DNA from 2 places in the Serratia sp. 2723 genome. Region 1 is predicted to be linked to the other one. Evidence: predicted binding sites of a transcription regulator. Region 1 holds the regulator's gene; the other holds the start of a gene.
The links. Region 1 encodes Fur, which represses iron uptake genes when iron is present. Its sites were predicted from a motif close to ATAATAATGAGAACNACTATCAA; they were not measured.
Positions count from the first base shown of each region.

Region 2: the regulator Fur is predicted to act here: its motif matches at 4,732-4,754, upstream of fepD (Fe(3+)-siderophore ABC transporter permease).

Region 1 is NZ_JBNDIN010000003.1:53,793-61,701, forward strand. It holds gene ABIE29_RS05135 (methyltransferase domain-containing protein) at 1-366, shown strand, start outside; gene pgm (phosphoglucomutase (alpha-D-glucose-1,6-bisphosphate-dependent)) at 447-2,090, opposite strand; gene seqA (replication initiation negative regulator SeqA) at 2,170-2,712, opposite strand; gene ybfF (esterase) at 2,953-3,735, shown strand; gene ybfE (LexA regulated protein) at 3,983-4,270, shown strand; gene fldA (flavodoxin FldA) at 4,474-5,013, shown strand; gene fur (ferric iron uptake transcriptional regulator) at 5,323-5,769, shown strand; gene ABIE29_RS05170 (beta-N-acetylhexosaminidase) at 5,914-7,909, opposite strand, start outside.
Region 2 is NZ_JBNDIN010000027.1:4,336-12,244, reverse strand. It holds gene ABIE29_RS23290 (hypothetical protein) at 1-210, shown strand, start outside; gene ABIE29_RS23285 (FKBP-type peptidyl-prolyl cis-trans isomerase N-terminal domain-containing protein) at 207-1,628, shown strand; gene ABIE29_RS23280 (ATP-binding cassette domain-containing protein) at 1,814-2,614, opposite strand; gene fepG (iron-enterobactin ABC transporter permease) at 2,611-3,636, opposite strand; gene fepD (Fe(3+)-siderophore ABC transporter permease) at 3,638-4,711, opposite strand; gene entS (enterobactin transporter EntS) at 4,872-6,140, shown strand; gene fepB (Fe2+-enterobactin ABC transporter substrate-binding protein) at 6,127-7,086, opposite strand; gene ABIE29_RS23255 (isochorismate synthase) at 7,281-7,909, shown strand, end outside.

The DNA.
Region 1 (7,909 bases):
CGTGTTATAAAACCAAATGGAAAAGTTGCGGTTTTCGATCACGACTTCGATGGACTTTTGATCGACCATTATAATCAGCCACTTACTCGACATATAGTGGAGAGATTTTCAAATAAAGCCAAGAACAATTGGAGTGGCCGCCAGTTGTTCCGCAGATTCTTGCAACATGGGCTTGTTAATGTGGCGGTTGAAGCCATCAGTGTCAATCTCACGTTCGAGTTACTTCGATCCATGGTTTTGGGGCAGGATGATATAAGTGAACTTGCTAGTGAGGAACAAGTATGGTGGGAAGAGCTGGCGTGCAGCCAAGAAAGAGGCCACTTTTTCGCATCATTTACTGGTTTTCTAACCGTTGGAACAAAGTGAAGTTCTGTCGTTTTAACTGCCTGGCCCAGCCACTTACTTATGTAAATGACTGGGCTGGCTGGAAAGACGACAGGTAGATATTATTTTGCTGAAGCCAACACTTCGCTGACGATCTCGACCGCTTCATGTTCGATCTTCTCGCGGTGCTCAGCACCCAGGAAGCTTTCACAGTAGATTTTGTAAGCCTCTTCCGTGCCCGAAGGGCGAGCAGCAAACCAGCCGTTGTCAGTCATCACTTTCAGGCCGCCGATGGAAGCGCCGTTACCTGGAGCTGCCGTCAGACGCGCGGTGATTGGATCCCCCGCTAGGGTGCTGGCCTTCACCATTTCCGGAGACAGCTTGGACAACGCCGCTTTCTGTGCGGAGGTTGCCGGAGCCTGGATACGGTTGTAGCTTGGCGCACCGAAGCGTTTGGCCAGATCGTTATAATGATGCTGCGGGTTTTCACCGGTGACCGCAGTGATCTCTGCCGCCAGCAGACACATGATGATGCCGTCTTTATCGGTAGACCAAGGCGTGCCGTCGAAGCGCAGGAACGAAGCCCCAGCGCTCTCTTCGCCGCCGAAGCCGAAGCTACCGTCGAACAGCCCCTCAACAAACCATTTGAAACCGACCGGTACTTCCACCAGCTTGCGGCCCAGATCGGCCACTACGCGGTCAATCATCGCGCTGGAAACCAGCGTTTTACCTACGGCAACGTTGGTGCCCCATTGCGGGCGATGCTGGAACAGGTAATTGATGGCAACGGCCAGGTAGTGGTTCGGGTTCATCAGGCCCGAAGGCGTGACTATACCGTGGCGGTCATAGTCCGGATCGTTGGCAAACGCCAGATCGAACTTGTCGCGCAGGGCCAGCAGGCCAGCCATTGCCGATTCGGACGAACAGTCCATACGGATGATGCCGTCATGGTCCAGGTGCATAAAGCGGAAGGTCTGATCGATGGAATCATTCACCAACGTCAGATCCAGCTTATAGTGCTCGGCAATGCGCTGCCAGTAGGCAATGCCGGAACCGCCAAGCGGGTCGACGCCCAGCTTCAGGCCCGCACGCTGAATGGCTGGCATATCGACAATGTCCACCAGCCCTTCCACGTAAGGCTGCACCAGATCCTGAGCATGCAGATGGCCGCCGTTCCAGGCTTTATCCAGCGATTGACGCTGCACGCCCTGCAGCTTGAGGCTCAGCAGTTCGTTGGCACGCTTTTCAATCACGGATGTCAGATTGGTATCGGCTGGGCCACCGTTTGGCGGGTTATATTTGATACCGCCGTCTTCAGGTGGGTTATGCGAAGGCGTAATCACGATGCCGTCTGCCTGTGCGCCCCCTTTGCGATTGAAGCACAAGATTGCGTGTGACACGGCAGGGGTTGGTGTAAAGCCGTTGTTTTGCTGCACCACCACGTCAACGCCGTTGGCGGTCAGCACTTCCAGCACGGAAATAAAGGCGGGTTCGGACAGCGCATGGGTGTCTTTACCCACGTAGCAAGGGCCAGTGGTGCCCTGTTGACGACGCACTTCGGCAATGGCCTGAGCGATCGCCAGGATATGTGCTTCGTTAAAGCTCTGACGAAGCGCGCTGCCACGATGCCCTGAGGTACCGAATTTCACCGCGTGTGCAGCATTACCGGCCTCTGGTTGCAGTACATAGTACTGCGACGTCAGCTGGGCTACGTTGATCAAATCACTTTGCTGAGCGGGTTGCCCGGCACGTGGGTCATTCGCCATCGACTACTCCCTAAAATGCCAGTACTGTGGCCGGGCAATGAGTCGCTTACGGCCACCGTGACGGGCTCTGTTCGCTAAATTAGACGGTACCGCAAACTTTCTCGATCAGCTCCGCCGGGAACTGCATGGCCTGCATGATGTGTTCGATCATGCTGCGTTTGCGGCCGGTGTTGGTATTGGTGATCACCCAGTAAGGCGTACCTGGCACGTGCTTGGGCTTGGTATGCGTCCCGTTGGCCAACAGCGTTTGCTGATCGCCAGCAAAATAGGTACGGGTACGACCATGCAACAAATCCGTTGCCGCGGCAAACCCCGCCGCATCAAGGGTGTACAAGGTGGAAAGTACCAGCATAAAACGATTTACAGCTTTGCTCTGCTCGGCATATTCGTCCGACAGCAGCAGTTCGCGCACGGCACGTACGCGATCGCGCGGCCGCTGTGCAGCAATGGCAACCGCTGACGGCTCGGCCTGCCCACCGGCAACCACAGGGGCCGTGCGCACAGGTTGGCCTGCGGTAAACTTCAACATACGCCGTAAAATATCAGACGCACTTTCACCAATATGTTGCGTGTGGCTGGCAATATAGCGGTAAAGTTCTTCGTCGACTTCAATAGTTTTCATCTTTATCCAGTACGTTTTTTCTACTTATGAACCTGAAGCCAGCTCGTGCATTCAAGCCATGGGATTATAAGGTTAAAAGCGCGGGAGCGAACACCACAATGTTGCCCCAAACGGCAAAAGCAGACAATTGCCTACCGTCTTGGCCGCCAGCTATTCACCATACCATGAAATAACAGCAAAATTGCGCGAGCAAACCAATATCTCTGCAATCATGATAACCTAACTAAATGTTATCAAGTCATGAACTTTGCCATGAAATTACATTATCAATTACTGGCCTCAGAGGCCGCCACACCCGCGACCTTGCCAATCGTCCTGATCCACGGTCTGTTCGGTAATCTGGATAACCTGGGCGTGCTGGCCCGCGATCTGAACCAACAGCATACGGTGATCAAGGTCGATCTGCGCAATCACGGGCTGTCACCGCGCGCAGCGGAGATGACCTACCCGGCGATGGCACAGGATCTGTTAACGCTGTTAGACGACTTGCAAATCGAGCGAGCCATCGTGATCGGTCACTCGATGGGCGGCAAAGCGGCGATGGCGTTGACCGCACTAGCCCCAGAGCGGATTGAACGGCTGGTGGCGATCGATATCGCCCCGGTGGATTACGACACTCGCCGCCATGACCAGATCTTTACCGCACTGCAAGCCGTCACCGATGCGGGTATCACCCAGCGTCAGCAGGCTGCGCAGCTCATGCGGGCCACGCTGGATGAGGAAGGTGTGATCCAGTTTCTGTTGAAATCTTTCCATGCCGGCAGTTGGCGGTTCAACCTGCCGGTGTTGATCGAGCAATATGAGAATATTATCGGCTGGAAAGAGGTTCCCCCCTGGCCACACCCGACGCTGTTTATCCGTGGTGGTCTCTCGCCTTACGTACAGGATAGCTACCGCGATGACATCGCCCGTCAGTTCCCGCAGGCTCGCGCCTATGTGGTTGCAGGCTCCGGCCACTGGGTCCATGCAGAGAAACCGGACGCCGTATTACGGGCAATCCACCGTTTTATTGACCAACCGTGAGCTTAAATGGCGAAAAAACGCGCTAGACAGAATAGCTTAGCGCGTTTGTGGCTAAGTTAGGCATTGTCGTTGCTCCATCTGCTGGGGTAATATGGCGCGCTATAATTTTGCCACCCTGTCCAGGTGTGAAGCTGCGCTTGGCTGGGGGCGAATTTGGGTTAGGGTTTATTGGCCCGAATTGTGTAAATCAAACCGTCAGGAAGCGTAAACCGCTTTTTGATGCAAACTCCCTTGCAGTAGCGCAACAATGGCAAAAGAACAAACGGATCGCACGACGCTGGATTTGTTCGCAGATGAACGCCGTCCAGGGCGCCCGAAAACCAACCCGCTTTCCCGTGATGAACAGCTTAGAATTAATAAGCGCAATCAGCTACGACGGGACAAAGTGCGTGGATTACGGCGTGTGGAGCTGAAAATCAACGCAGACGCGGTAGATGCTCTGAACAAACTGGCCGACCAGCGCAATATCAGCCGCAGCGAATTGATCGAACAAATGCTGTTGGCCCAACTGGCGGAAGAACAGCCAGAACACTGATCTCTGCTGCCGCACGCGCGGCACGGCGTTAAGGATGACGCCAGATCGGTTCCACCTCCGCTGAGGCATCGCATAAACGCGATAAAACCTCAGGGCAAATTTCTGGCATGATACGCATTTACGGCTGAGCAAGCCTTCCCTTGGCAGCGCCTCAGGCCGCGTTTACGCAATACATTCATTTGAATTAAAAGGTTATTCTCACTATGGCTCATGTAGGCATTTTCTTTGGCAGCGACACTGGCAATACCGAAAACATTGCCAAGATGATCCAAAAGACGCTTCAGCAAAAATTCGGCAACGACGTGGCAGAAATCCACGACATCGCCAAAAGCAGTAAAGAAGATCTGGCAGCGTTTGACATCCTGCTGCTCGGTATCCCAACCTGGTACTACGGCGAAGCACAGTGCGACTGGGATGATTTCTTCCCGACGCTGGAAGATATCGACTTTAACGGCAAGCTGGTAGCGCTGTTTGGCTGTGGCGATCAGGAAGACTACGCGGAATATTTCTGCGATGCGATGGGCACCATCCGCGACATCATTGAACCACGCGGTGCGGCCATCGTCGGCCATTGGCCAACCAAAGGCTACCATTTCGAAGCCTCCAAGGGTCTGGCAGATGACGATCACTTTATCGGGCTGGCCATTGACGAAGATCGTCAACCTGAGCTGACCAACGAACGCGTAGACGCCTGGGTCAAGCAAATCAGTGAAGAGCTGAGCCTGGCCGAGATCGTCGGCTAAGCTCTGAACATATTGTAGGGGCGCCGTATACTGCGCCCTTCTGTTATCGGCATCACGGATTAGAGCAATAGAAGCTACAAGTTTGTAACTTCCTGCCTCGCCACGGTAGACTAAGACATCGGTTTATCCCATCCATCAAAGCTTTGCATGATTACCCTGTAAAAGTGCAAAGATATGTTTGTTAACAACCGGCGGTTTCTATTTGCAGCAACCGGTTCTATAATGAGACGCGATTAACGCTTTGTGCCGACCGATGCCATAGGCGAGAACGCCTCAACTTGATTAGCATAGTAACAGGACTGAATCCGCATGACTGATAACAACTCCGCATTGAAGAAGGCTGGCTTAAAAGTCACTCTTCCGCGACTCAAAATCCTGGAAGTCTTGCAGGATCCGGCATGCCATCACGTCAGTGCGGAAGATCTGTACAAAAAACTGATAGATATGGGCGAAGAAATTGGCCTGGCCACGGTATACCGCGTGCTGAACCAGTTTGACGACGCAGGTATTGTGACACGCCACAATTTTGAAGGCGGCAAGTCGGTATTCGAACTGACTCAGCAACACCACCACGATCACCTGATTTGCCTGGACTGCGGCAAAGTGATCGAGTTCAGCGACGAATCCATCGAAGTGCGTCAGCGCGATATCGCCAAGCAACACGGTATCAAGCTCACCAACCACAGCCTGTACCTGTACGGCCACTGTGAAACCGGCGATTGCCGCGAGAACGAAGCGCTGCACGACAAGAATTGATTCTGGCCCGCGCCAGAACGCGAAAACCGCCTACATGGCGGTTTTTTTATGCCCGGATGACAGAGAAAAAAATCCCCGGACAGGCCCGGGGAAAAATATCCACTCAATGATCACTATTGCAGTTTGCTCTCACCTCGCACTATTTTACGCTTTCACCGGTTCGGCGCGGCTGAAGCGTTTGCCGTCCGGGCTGATTGCACGGATTTGCACGTCACCCGCTACCGCAGGGCGCGCTTTATCGTCATAGCGCTGCCACTGTTTGCCGCCGTCGGTGGAATATTCAATCCCCAAACCTGGCAGAGAAATATTCGCTTCCAACTGACCACCGACGATACGTGCACCTGGAACCGGCAGGCGATAGCTCACGCCCGCTTTATCCATCTTGGCCAGCTCACGTTGACCAATCAGGTTAGCAAAGCGCAGCCAGTCCTGGTCCAGGGTTTTGGTATCGACCTGGTGGGTTTCGCCACCTTTGTACTCACGGCCAGCTTTGTAATCCTGCTCCCAGCTGGCGCGGTGCCATGCACGCTCTGCAAGCGACACTGCACGTGGGTAAATCATGTATTCCATCTGCTGGTCGGTACGCACGACTTCGCTCCACAGTTGTGCGGAAAGACCATATGCGCCCGGCCATGGTTTGTCGCTCTTGGCGGTGAAGTGGTTACCGTCACGGTCAACCGAGGTTTCGGCGTTCTGCGGCAGGTTGTTCGGCGCAAAGCTGAAGATCTTCTGCTCGTCGCTGAAGCGGGTGCCCCAGTAATAACCGTGTTCGTCCGGGCTGACTTCATATGGGAAGTCCATATAGACGTAGTCCGGGTTAGAGATCACCACGTCATAACCCTTGTTCGCCCAGTCGTTAGCCGAGTCGAAACCACCCCAGTACAGGGTATCCCAGAAGTTCACCGCCACATGCTTGGTCGCAAAGGCCTTCGAGTCTTTGGCATCTTTCAGGCCGTCCTGCCACGCCTGCATTCTGTCAATGCCGTGCGCTTTCACCAACTGGCTGACTTCCAGACCGAAGTAGCTTGGCAGGTGTTCCATATCTGCCACCTTGCCGTCTTTGATGATGGCCTGGCAAACCTGCGACTTGGCCCACGGCTTGTCTTCTTTGCTCAGATCGAGGATACCCTTGCCCGCTTCCGGTTTTTTCACGTCGGTATAGCCAGCACCCAGACGGATGTTCTTCGCTTCGTCCCCACCAAAGTGCCAGGTTTTCAGCGGTTGGCCGGCCTCTTTGTGCATCTGGGCCACTTCACCAATCACTTTGTCCACAAAGCTCTTGGACGAATCCAGGCATGGGTTCAGGTAGCTCTGGCGGTTGAAGTACTGCACCGAGGTGGTATTGGAGGTATCGGTCGGATCCACCAGGCGGAACTCGTTAGCCTCTTTCTCTTTCCCTTCGGCAAGCAGTTTCTTGTAGCGAGCTTCCATGGAAATAATCGCTGCACGAGCGTGCGCTGGCATGTCGATCTCAGGGATCACTTCAATCTGGCGCGCCTGAGCATATTTAACGATGTCGATATAGTCCTGACGGGAGAAGAAACCACCGTGCGGTGCCGGGCCAGAGCCATATTGCGGCATCAGGCAGGTGGTTTCACTCAGGTCATGGCAACGCTGGCCGCCCACTTCGGTCAACTCTGGCAGGCCAGGGATCTCAATACGCCAACCTTCATCATCCGTCAGGTGGAAGTGGAATTTGTTCAGCTTGTAGGCTGCCATCTGATCCAGCAGGCGCAATACGGCGTCTTTTTGGTGGAAGTTACGCGCCACGTCCAGGAAGATGCCGCGGTATTGGAAGCGCGGTGCATCTTTGGCATCCAGCGTCGCGATCTTCTTGCTACCATCCGAAGGGATTAGCGACAGGATGGATTGCAGACCATAGAACACCCCAGTCTGATCGAAACCGACGATCTCGGCACCTTTCTCGCCGATCTTCAGTTGGTAGGCACCTGGCACGGCCCGATCGCCTTTGAATGCAGCGGGCTTAATATCCGTCTTGATCGGATAACCGCTCTCCTGGCTCTCAATGCCCAACAGGGCAAAACGCTCGGCTGCTGCATCTGCCGCTGGCTTGGCCAAGGCGCTCAGTTCCAACGCCACGCCTTTGCTCAGGTCAATATCCTTCGCATGGACTTTAACT
Region 2 (7,909 bases), on a different contig from region 1:
ATTAGTCCTCGGACCTATGCAGTCAGGAAGGCCAGTTTTGACAGTCTGCTGACTAACGCCTCGTTTTACAGCGGGGTACGCGGTGATGTGAACGCGTTGACCAAAAATACGCTAGACGCACTGTATAAATATAAAACCAATCAGCTGTGTGCACAAATCGGGCAAGACTTGCTTAACGGACTGATCCACAAAATGGAGAGCGTGAAATGAAGTTGGGGTTAAAGTATGGTTTGGCCTTGAGCCTGACGTTGCCGGCGGGCTGCGCATTGGGTGCAGAGCAACTCAAGGATGACAGGGCCAGCGCCATCCGGGCATTGGAAGCAATCACCAGCCAAGAGAGTGAGGCTCCGGCACTGTTGCTGTTGAGCCCTTCACAACTGAATGAGCTCAGCCCTCCCGCAGAAAGGAAAGTGAGTAAACCTTCCACCAATATCAAGCCCCGCGAGTCAGCTTCCCTGCAAGCGCAAATCAAACGGTTAAATGCTGCCCTTGCCCAACGGGACCAAGAGTTGCAGCAACTGCGTCAGGCAGCACAGCAGGATGCGGATGCTCGCGCCGAAGTTAGCCAGTTGAAAAAGACCCTGCAGGAGAATTTGCAGGCGACGGAGCAGATGCAGCAGGATATGGTGGCCGCGGCGACGGCTAAAGGTGAGAACTCCAACGAAAACGGTAGGCTACAGCAGGCGCTGGACCAAAGCCGCCAACAGAGCTCGGCGTTGCAGAAACAATTGGCAGCCCTGGCCAAAGCACACACCGATAATAGTCAGGAAAACAAGGCGTTGCAGGCAGAGTTGAACGACAGCCGTCAACAGGCCGAGCAAGCGAAAAAGGCGTTGGCCGAGTTATCGGCGAAAACTGAAGCTAAACCCATCCTGCAGCTTGCGCTGGATGAAAGCCTGCACAACCAACTGACGATGCTGAAAGTAGCCAACGAACAGCAACAGGCGGAAAACAGCCGACTGCAGCAGCAGTTGGCTACGCAGCCACGAGAAATCATAGAGCCGAAGTCAGAGCTTGAGATCCGTGATTATGCCATCGGTAGTTCCCTGGCAGAAGACATGTTGGCCTTGCTCAAACAGCGGGCGGCTCAGGGGGTTGAAGTGGACAGCCGTCTGGCGCTGGCGGGGGTGCAGGATACCTTCGCGGGCAAGCTCAAGCTGCAACCGGAGCAGATCGACAAGGCGTTGGATGCCAGCGCAAAGTTGGTGCAACGTAATGCACAGCAGCAAAAATTGGACACCGAAAAGGCAGGCGCACGTTACATCGAGCAGTTTGCCAAGCAAAAACAGGTGAAAAAAGAGGCGTTAGGTTACTTTTACCGGATCGATAAGGCCGGAAAGGGGGCTATTGGCGCGAACAACATGATCAGCGTGGCGGTAAAAGAGAGCCTGATCAACGGTAAAGTCGTCAAGGATATGCAGGCGGCAGGCACCTCGGTCACCCAGTTACTGAGCAGCTATCCACCGATATTCAGAACGGCGATCTCGAAGCTGCAAAATCACGGCAGTATCACGATGGTCGTACCGCCAAGCCTGGCTTACGGCGATAAAGGTCTGCCCCCGGATATCCTGCCGGGATCGACCATGGTCTATAACGTAACGGTATTGGATGTCGCACCAGCCAAGTAAATGGAGCACGGCTGTGGCTGCCTGCGTAAAGGTTTTTCAACTTGCACGGCCCCATTTACCCAGTAGATGGGTGCCCAGCATAAAACACGTTAGTTAGAGGGCTGGCGCGCTCACGGTGATGAAGTCTCAGTAGTGTCATCGGCTATCAGCCGGTGGCCTGGTTTTCATCGTGAGTTTGCTGGCCGCTATTTCCCCAATGGCACCACCAGCGGCGTATGCGAAACCGGATCGTCGATGATCACGCACTTCAACCCGTAAACTTCCTCGATCAATTCCGGCGTAACAATGTCTTTTGGCGCGCCCTCGGCCACCACTTTGCCGTCGCGCATGGCGATCAGATGGGTGGCATAGCGGCAGGCATGGTTGAGATCGTGCAGCACTACCACCAGCGTGTAATGGTTCACCCGGTTCAACTGGCGCAGCAGCTCCAGCAGATCGATTTGGTGAGTGATGTCCAGCCAGGTGGTCGGTTCATCCAGCAGCAGCAGCGGCGTTTGCTGGGCCAACACCATGGCGATCCACACCCGCTGGCGTTGGCCACCGGAAAGGGTATCGACGGGTTGATCGGCCAACTGAGCAACGCCGGTTGAGCGCATAGCCTGCTCCACCGCCAGCTGATCTTCTTCGCGCCAGCGGCTGAACAGGCTCTGATGAGGGTAGCGGCCACGGGCAACCAGATCGAACACCGTGATATCGCCCGGGGCAATCGAGCTTTGTGGTAACAGGCCCAGTTGGCGTGCGACTTCCTTGGTGGGATATTCCCGAATTTGTCGACCGTTCAGCCATACCGAGCCCGCCTGGGGTTGCATCAGGCGGCTGAGGGTGCGCAGCAGCGTGGACTTGCCACAGGCGTTTGGCCCGATTATGACCGTCAGTTCGCCATGAGGAATAGACACTGAAAGATCGCGTGCGACGATTTTCTTGTCGTAGCTCAGCGTCAGGTTTTCGGCACGCAGAGGTGCGGTGAACGGGGTTTCAGCATTCATTTTTTTCGTGACTCACGGATTAGTAACCAAATCAGATAAATGCCACCGAGGCTGACGGTCAACACGCCGACCGGCAACTGATAAGGCATAAACAGGCGCTGCGCTGCCACATCGGCCGCCAGCAATAATAAGGCACCGGTCAGCGCGGTGAGCAGCAGGACGTTCTGATTGGCGCACAGGCGGCGGGCAATTTGCGGGGCGACCAGAGCAATAAAGGAAATCGGCCCGGCCACGGCGGTGGCGGCAGCGGTTAGCACCACGCCTGTCAGCCACAGCAGTAAACGGGAACGTTCTACGCCAACGCCGAGTGCGCAGGCGGTGTCATCCCCCATTTCCAGCAGCCGCATACGCCGTGTCAAGGTTAGCAACAGCAGTAACGCCATCAGTAGCACTGCCAGCACCGGCAGGCTTTTCGCCCAGGTGACACCGTTGAGGGAACCGGCGTTCCACAACCCGGCGGTCATGGACGCTTCCAGCGAGGCGCTGACGATCATCCAGGTATTGGCTGCCAGCAACAGGGCGCGAACGGCAATCCCGACAATAATCAGACGGAAGGTTTCTACCCCGTTGCTCCAGGCCAACAGATAAACCACCCCGGCGGTAAGCAGGCCACCGGCCAACGCCCCGGAGGTAATGCCGATAACGCTGCTGTTAAACAGCACGATGGCGACCAGCACGCCGCTATAGGCTCCCGTATTGAAACCAATTACGTCAGGGCTGCCGAGCGGGTTACGCAATAGTGACTGGAAAATTGCACCGCTGAGGCCGAGCGCCGCCCCCAACAGTAAAGCCATGGCGACACGTGGCAAACGCCACTGGGTGACGATCACTGCAAGATTGGCCGGGCCTTCGCCGCGTAACGCGTCGATCACCTGCGCAGCGCTGAGCTGCAAGGTACCAGAACCGAGGGCATAAACCGCCAGCGCAAGGCAGGCGAATAACAACAGCAGGGCAGTTGCCAACGGTCGCGCCAGCCGAAACGGCTTTTTGGCGAGGATCTGGCGGGAAACCAACAGGTTCATTTTATCCTCCCCGCCGGAACATACGGCGCTGACGCACCAACATAATCAACATCGGCGCGCCGATCAGGGAAAGTACAATGGAAACCCGCAGTTCCCCCGCGACCAGAAAGCGCCCCAGTAAATCAGCGCTAAGTAGCAGGATTGGAGTTAAAACCAATGTCCAGGGTAACATCCAACTTAATTCGGAACCCGCCAAGCGGCGGGCAATGTGGGGCATCATCAGCCCGACAAAGGCAATAGGGCCAACGGCGGCGGTAGCTCCGCCACACAGCAGCGTAATAGCTATCAGGCCAAGCAGTTGAGTGCGGATAATGCCAGTGCCGAGCGCCGCGGCTAATTCACTCCCCATGCTCAAGCTGTTCAGCGCCTTGCTAAGCCACAGGGTTATCAGCGTGCCCAGCAGGATTGGCAATGCGACGGTGCGTACTACCGCCATATTCTGAATGTCGAGTGAACCGGCCTGCCAGAAACGCAGCTGATCGAACACCAAAGGGTTGAGCAGAGCGATGCCGGTGGTCATCCCTTCCAGCACAGCAGCCAATGCCACCCCAGCCAGCGTCAGGCGCACAGGATTAACTCGGCTGCCACCCAGAGCACCTACCAGCGCTACCAGCAGCGAGGCAAACAGCGCTCCGGCAAAGGCAAACCACAGATACTGGCTGACGGTGGCCGCGCCAAAAAAGGTTATGCCCAATACAACGGCGAAGCCGGCTCCGGAGTTAACGCCTAAAATGCCGGGATCCGCCAGCGGATTGCGGGTGAGGGTTTGCATCAGCGCGCCAGCCAGCCCAAGCGCGATGCCAGCCAATATGCCGATCAGCGTGCGTGGCAGGCGGGCTTCGGTAATGATGACGCAGTCTGCGCCGCTGCATTGGCCGCTCAGCGCGGCAACGACGTTACTGAAAGGAATGGATTTAGCCCCCAGCGACAGGCTGAGCACAATTACGGCTAAAAGCACGACAATGGCGCACAGCAGGCCAAACAGGCGCTGCCAGAAGGCGCGGGATAACCCCAGAAACAGTATGCCCCTGCGGTCGGGAAGCGGTGGAGAGCAATTAGGTGTAAGCCGGAACATGACAGCCCATTATTAATTGAATATCAATGATATCTATTATCATTATTGATTATGTTTATCTATGGTAGCATGGCAGCCTGGCCAGCACTAGCACCGTGCCTATCGAATATCGTGTCATTGTTTGTGGAAGATCAAGGATATAAGTTGTGGTGATTACCAGATGAATAAACCCTCTATTTTGCTCGATTTTGGCCTGCTTAGGACCAACCCCGCTTTTCGTGCCGTATTCTCTGCCCGTTTTATTTCGATCCTGGCATTGGGCCTGATGGCGATAGCCATTCCGGTGCAGATCCAGGCGTTAACCGGCTCAACCCTGTTGGTTGGGCTGGCGGTAACCCTGGCGGGCAGCGGCATGTTTGCCGGTTTGCTGATGGGAGGAGTGTTGGCCGATCGCTATGAACGCCGTCGCCTGATCCTGTTTGCGCGCTCAACCTGTGGCGTGGGTTTTCTTGGCCTGTGCCTCAATGCTGCGTTGCCAGCGCCTTCACTAACGGCCATTTACCTTCTCGCGGTGTGGGACGGATTTTTTGGTGCCGTGGGCGTGACGGCGTTGCTGGCCGCGACACCGGCCATCGTTGGCCGTGAGAATATCGTGCAGGCCGGTGCCATCAGTATGCTGACCGTGCGCTTTGGGTCGATTCTGTCTCCCGCTATCGGCGGGCTGGTGATCGCCGGGGCGGGTATCAGTTGGAACTATGCGCTGGCGGCCTTGGGGACGTTGATCACCTTGATCCCGTTATTAAAATTGCCTCAGTTGCCACCGCCGCCCCAGCCTCGCGAACATCCGTTGCGGGCGCTGATCGGCGGCTTCACCTTCCTGTTCCAGAACAAGGTGATTGGCATGGTGGCGCTGATTGGTGCGCTGATGACCATGGCTAGTGCGGTGCGCGTGTTATATCCAGCTATCTCGGGCATGTGGCAGGTCACCACCCAGAGTTTGGGGATCATGTATGCGGCGGTGCCATTAGGTGCGGCGATTGGCGCATTTACCAGTGGCCGGGTGGCTCAGGTGGCACGGCCAGGCTGGATGATGTTGATAACGGCGATAGCGGCTTTCGTAGCTGTGGGGCTGTTTGGCTTGATGCCTTGGTACGGCATGGCGCTGCTATGCCTGGTGGTGTTTGGCTACCTCAGTGCGCTGAACTCGCTGCTGCAATATGGCCTGATACAAAATCTGACGCCGGACGCGTTTCTGGGCCGGATTAACGGCCTGTGGACCGCGCAGAACGTGGTGGGGGATGCGCTTGGTGCCTTGCTGCTTGGCGCGATGGGGGCATTTATGCTGCCAGCGATGAGTTCGACCAGCTTCGGTTTTGGCGCGGCGCTGCTGGCTGTGGTGCTGGCGTTTGCCATGCGCGGGCTGCGCAACGTGAGCATGGGCGGGCAGAGCGAGAAACTCCAACCCGCCACTGCGGCTACGGAGAAATAAACAGCTTTTCCAGACGCGTCAGCAAGTTGCTGGCGCTGTAATAATCCAGACGGAAGGTGTCGTTCCCCAGCGCGTAAACCCGTTTACTCTCCACTGCTGGCAGATGGGCCAGGAAACTGTTGCTCATCAGCCGCTGCACATCGCTTTCGTCGTTGGCGAATAACAGCAGTGTCTGGCCATTCAAGCCTTCAGCCAGATTTTCTCCGCCGAGTTGGATGATGTCTTTACGCGCCCCTTGGCTGGTGCTGGCGTTGAGTTTGGGCGGCAAGGTGGCCAGGGTAAATCCTAGCTGTTGCAGCAGTTGCCCTTGGGATGAGTCGGCGCTCCACAGATTGGCGTTCTTGCCATCGCTGCGAAACACCAGTGCCGTTATGGGCTGTGGTGGCAATGTCATCTGCTGTTTCAGCGTTTTCTCACGGCGATCAAACTCGCTGACGATCTTCTCCGCTTGTGCTTCATGGCCGGTCGCTACGCCAAGGATGTTGGCCAGTTCCTGCCAGCTTTTATCGTCGTAGTTCACCACCAGCACCGGAGCGATGGCTGACAGCTGATCGTACAGGCGCACCGCAGAATCGGCCCCGGTAGCGGACATCACAATCAGGTCCGGTGCCTCACCGGCGATCGCCTCGGCGTTGGGTTCACCAATATAGAGCCGTTTCACTCCGCGTTTGGCCGCAATCTCTCCCCACTGGTGGAAAAAGCCCTGCTGATCCGACAGCCTATTGTTTGGGCTGGTGGCTCCGCTGGCGATCACTGGGGCGTCGATCGCCAACAACGTACCAGTGACCGTCACGCTGGTGGAAACGATACGCTGTGGCGGTTGGTCAAGGGTGATAACGCCGTGCGAGGTTTCGATACTGCGCGGCCAGGCTTGAGTCTCGGCTTGGACCACGCTCAAAACCAGCAGGCCAAACAACGCCAGACTGAGCCGCAGGGGAATTGACATCGGTGAGATCCTTTTAATCCGAATGATTATTATTCATTGGTCTGAAACCACCAAGTTTAACCCTTAATCTAGGTTAGCAGAAGAGGTTACGTTTATTGACATGGTTAGTTCTGGCAGGTACTTTATCGCGGATGCAATACAAATGATAATCATTATTATATTGGTTATTGTTAATGAAACAAGAGGAAGTACCTATGGACGTAGCCGTTAAGGGCGCAGCGCAAAAGGACCTGCAACAGGGGGTAGATCTGGCACAGGCCGCTACAATATCCCCGACTTCAGGTTTCTTTTTTACCTCGCCTTTTCGCAGTCTGAGCACTCAAGGGTGTTTTGCCCGCATCACCTTGCCTGCGGTTGATGGTGATGACCTGCAAGGCCAATTCCAGCAGGCGATACAGCAGGCCTTTGCACAGGCCCGCAAGGCAGGCATCAAGGATCCGCTGCTGTGTGGCGCGATCCCTTTCGATACTCGTCAACCCTCGTCACTGTTTATCCCGCAACAGACGCAATGGTTCGATCGTGAAACCCTGCAGGCCAGTTTAGTGCCTGCTGCGGGGCCGATCCCTGAGATTGTCCACCAAACCGAGTTGCCAGCGCAGCCGCAGTTTATGCAGATGGTTAGCGATGCCGTACAGGCAACGAACAGTGATCAATTGGATAAGGTGGTGCTCGCCCGCTTGTTGGACATTGAAACCAGCAAGCCGGTAGACCACGAAGCGTTGATGGCGCGTATCATTGCCCAGAATCCCCACGGCTTTCATTTCCACGTGCCGCTGGCAGAGGGGGCATTGGTGGGAGCCAGCCCGGAGCTGCTGCTGCGTAA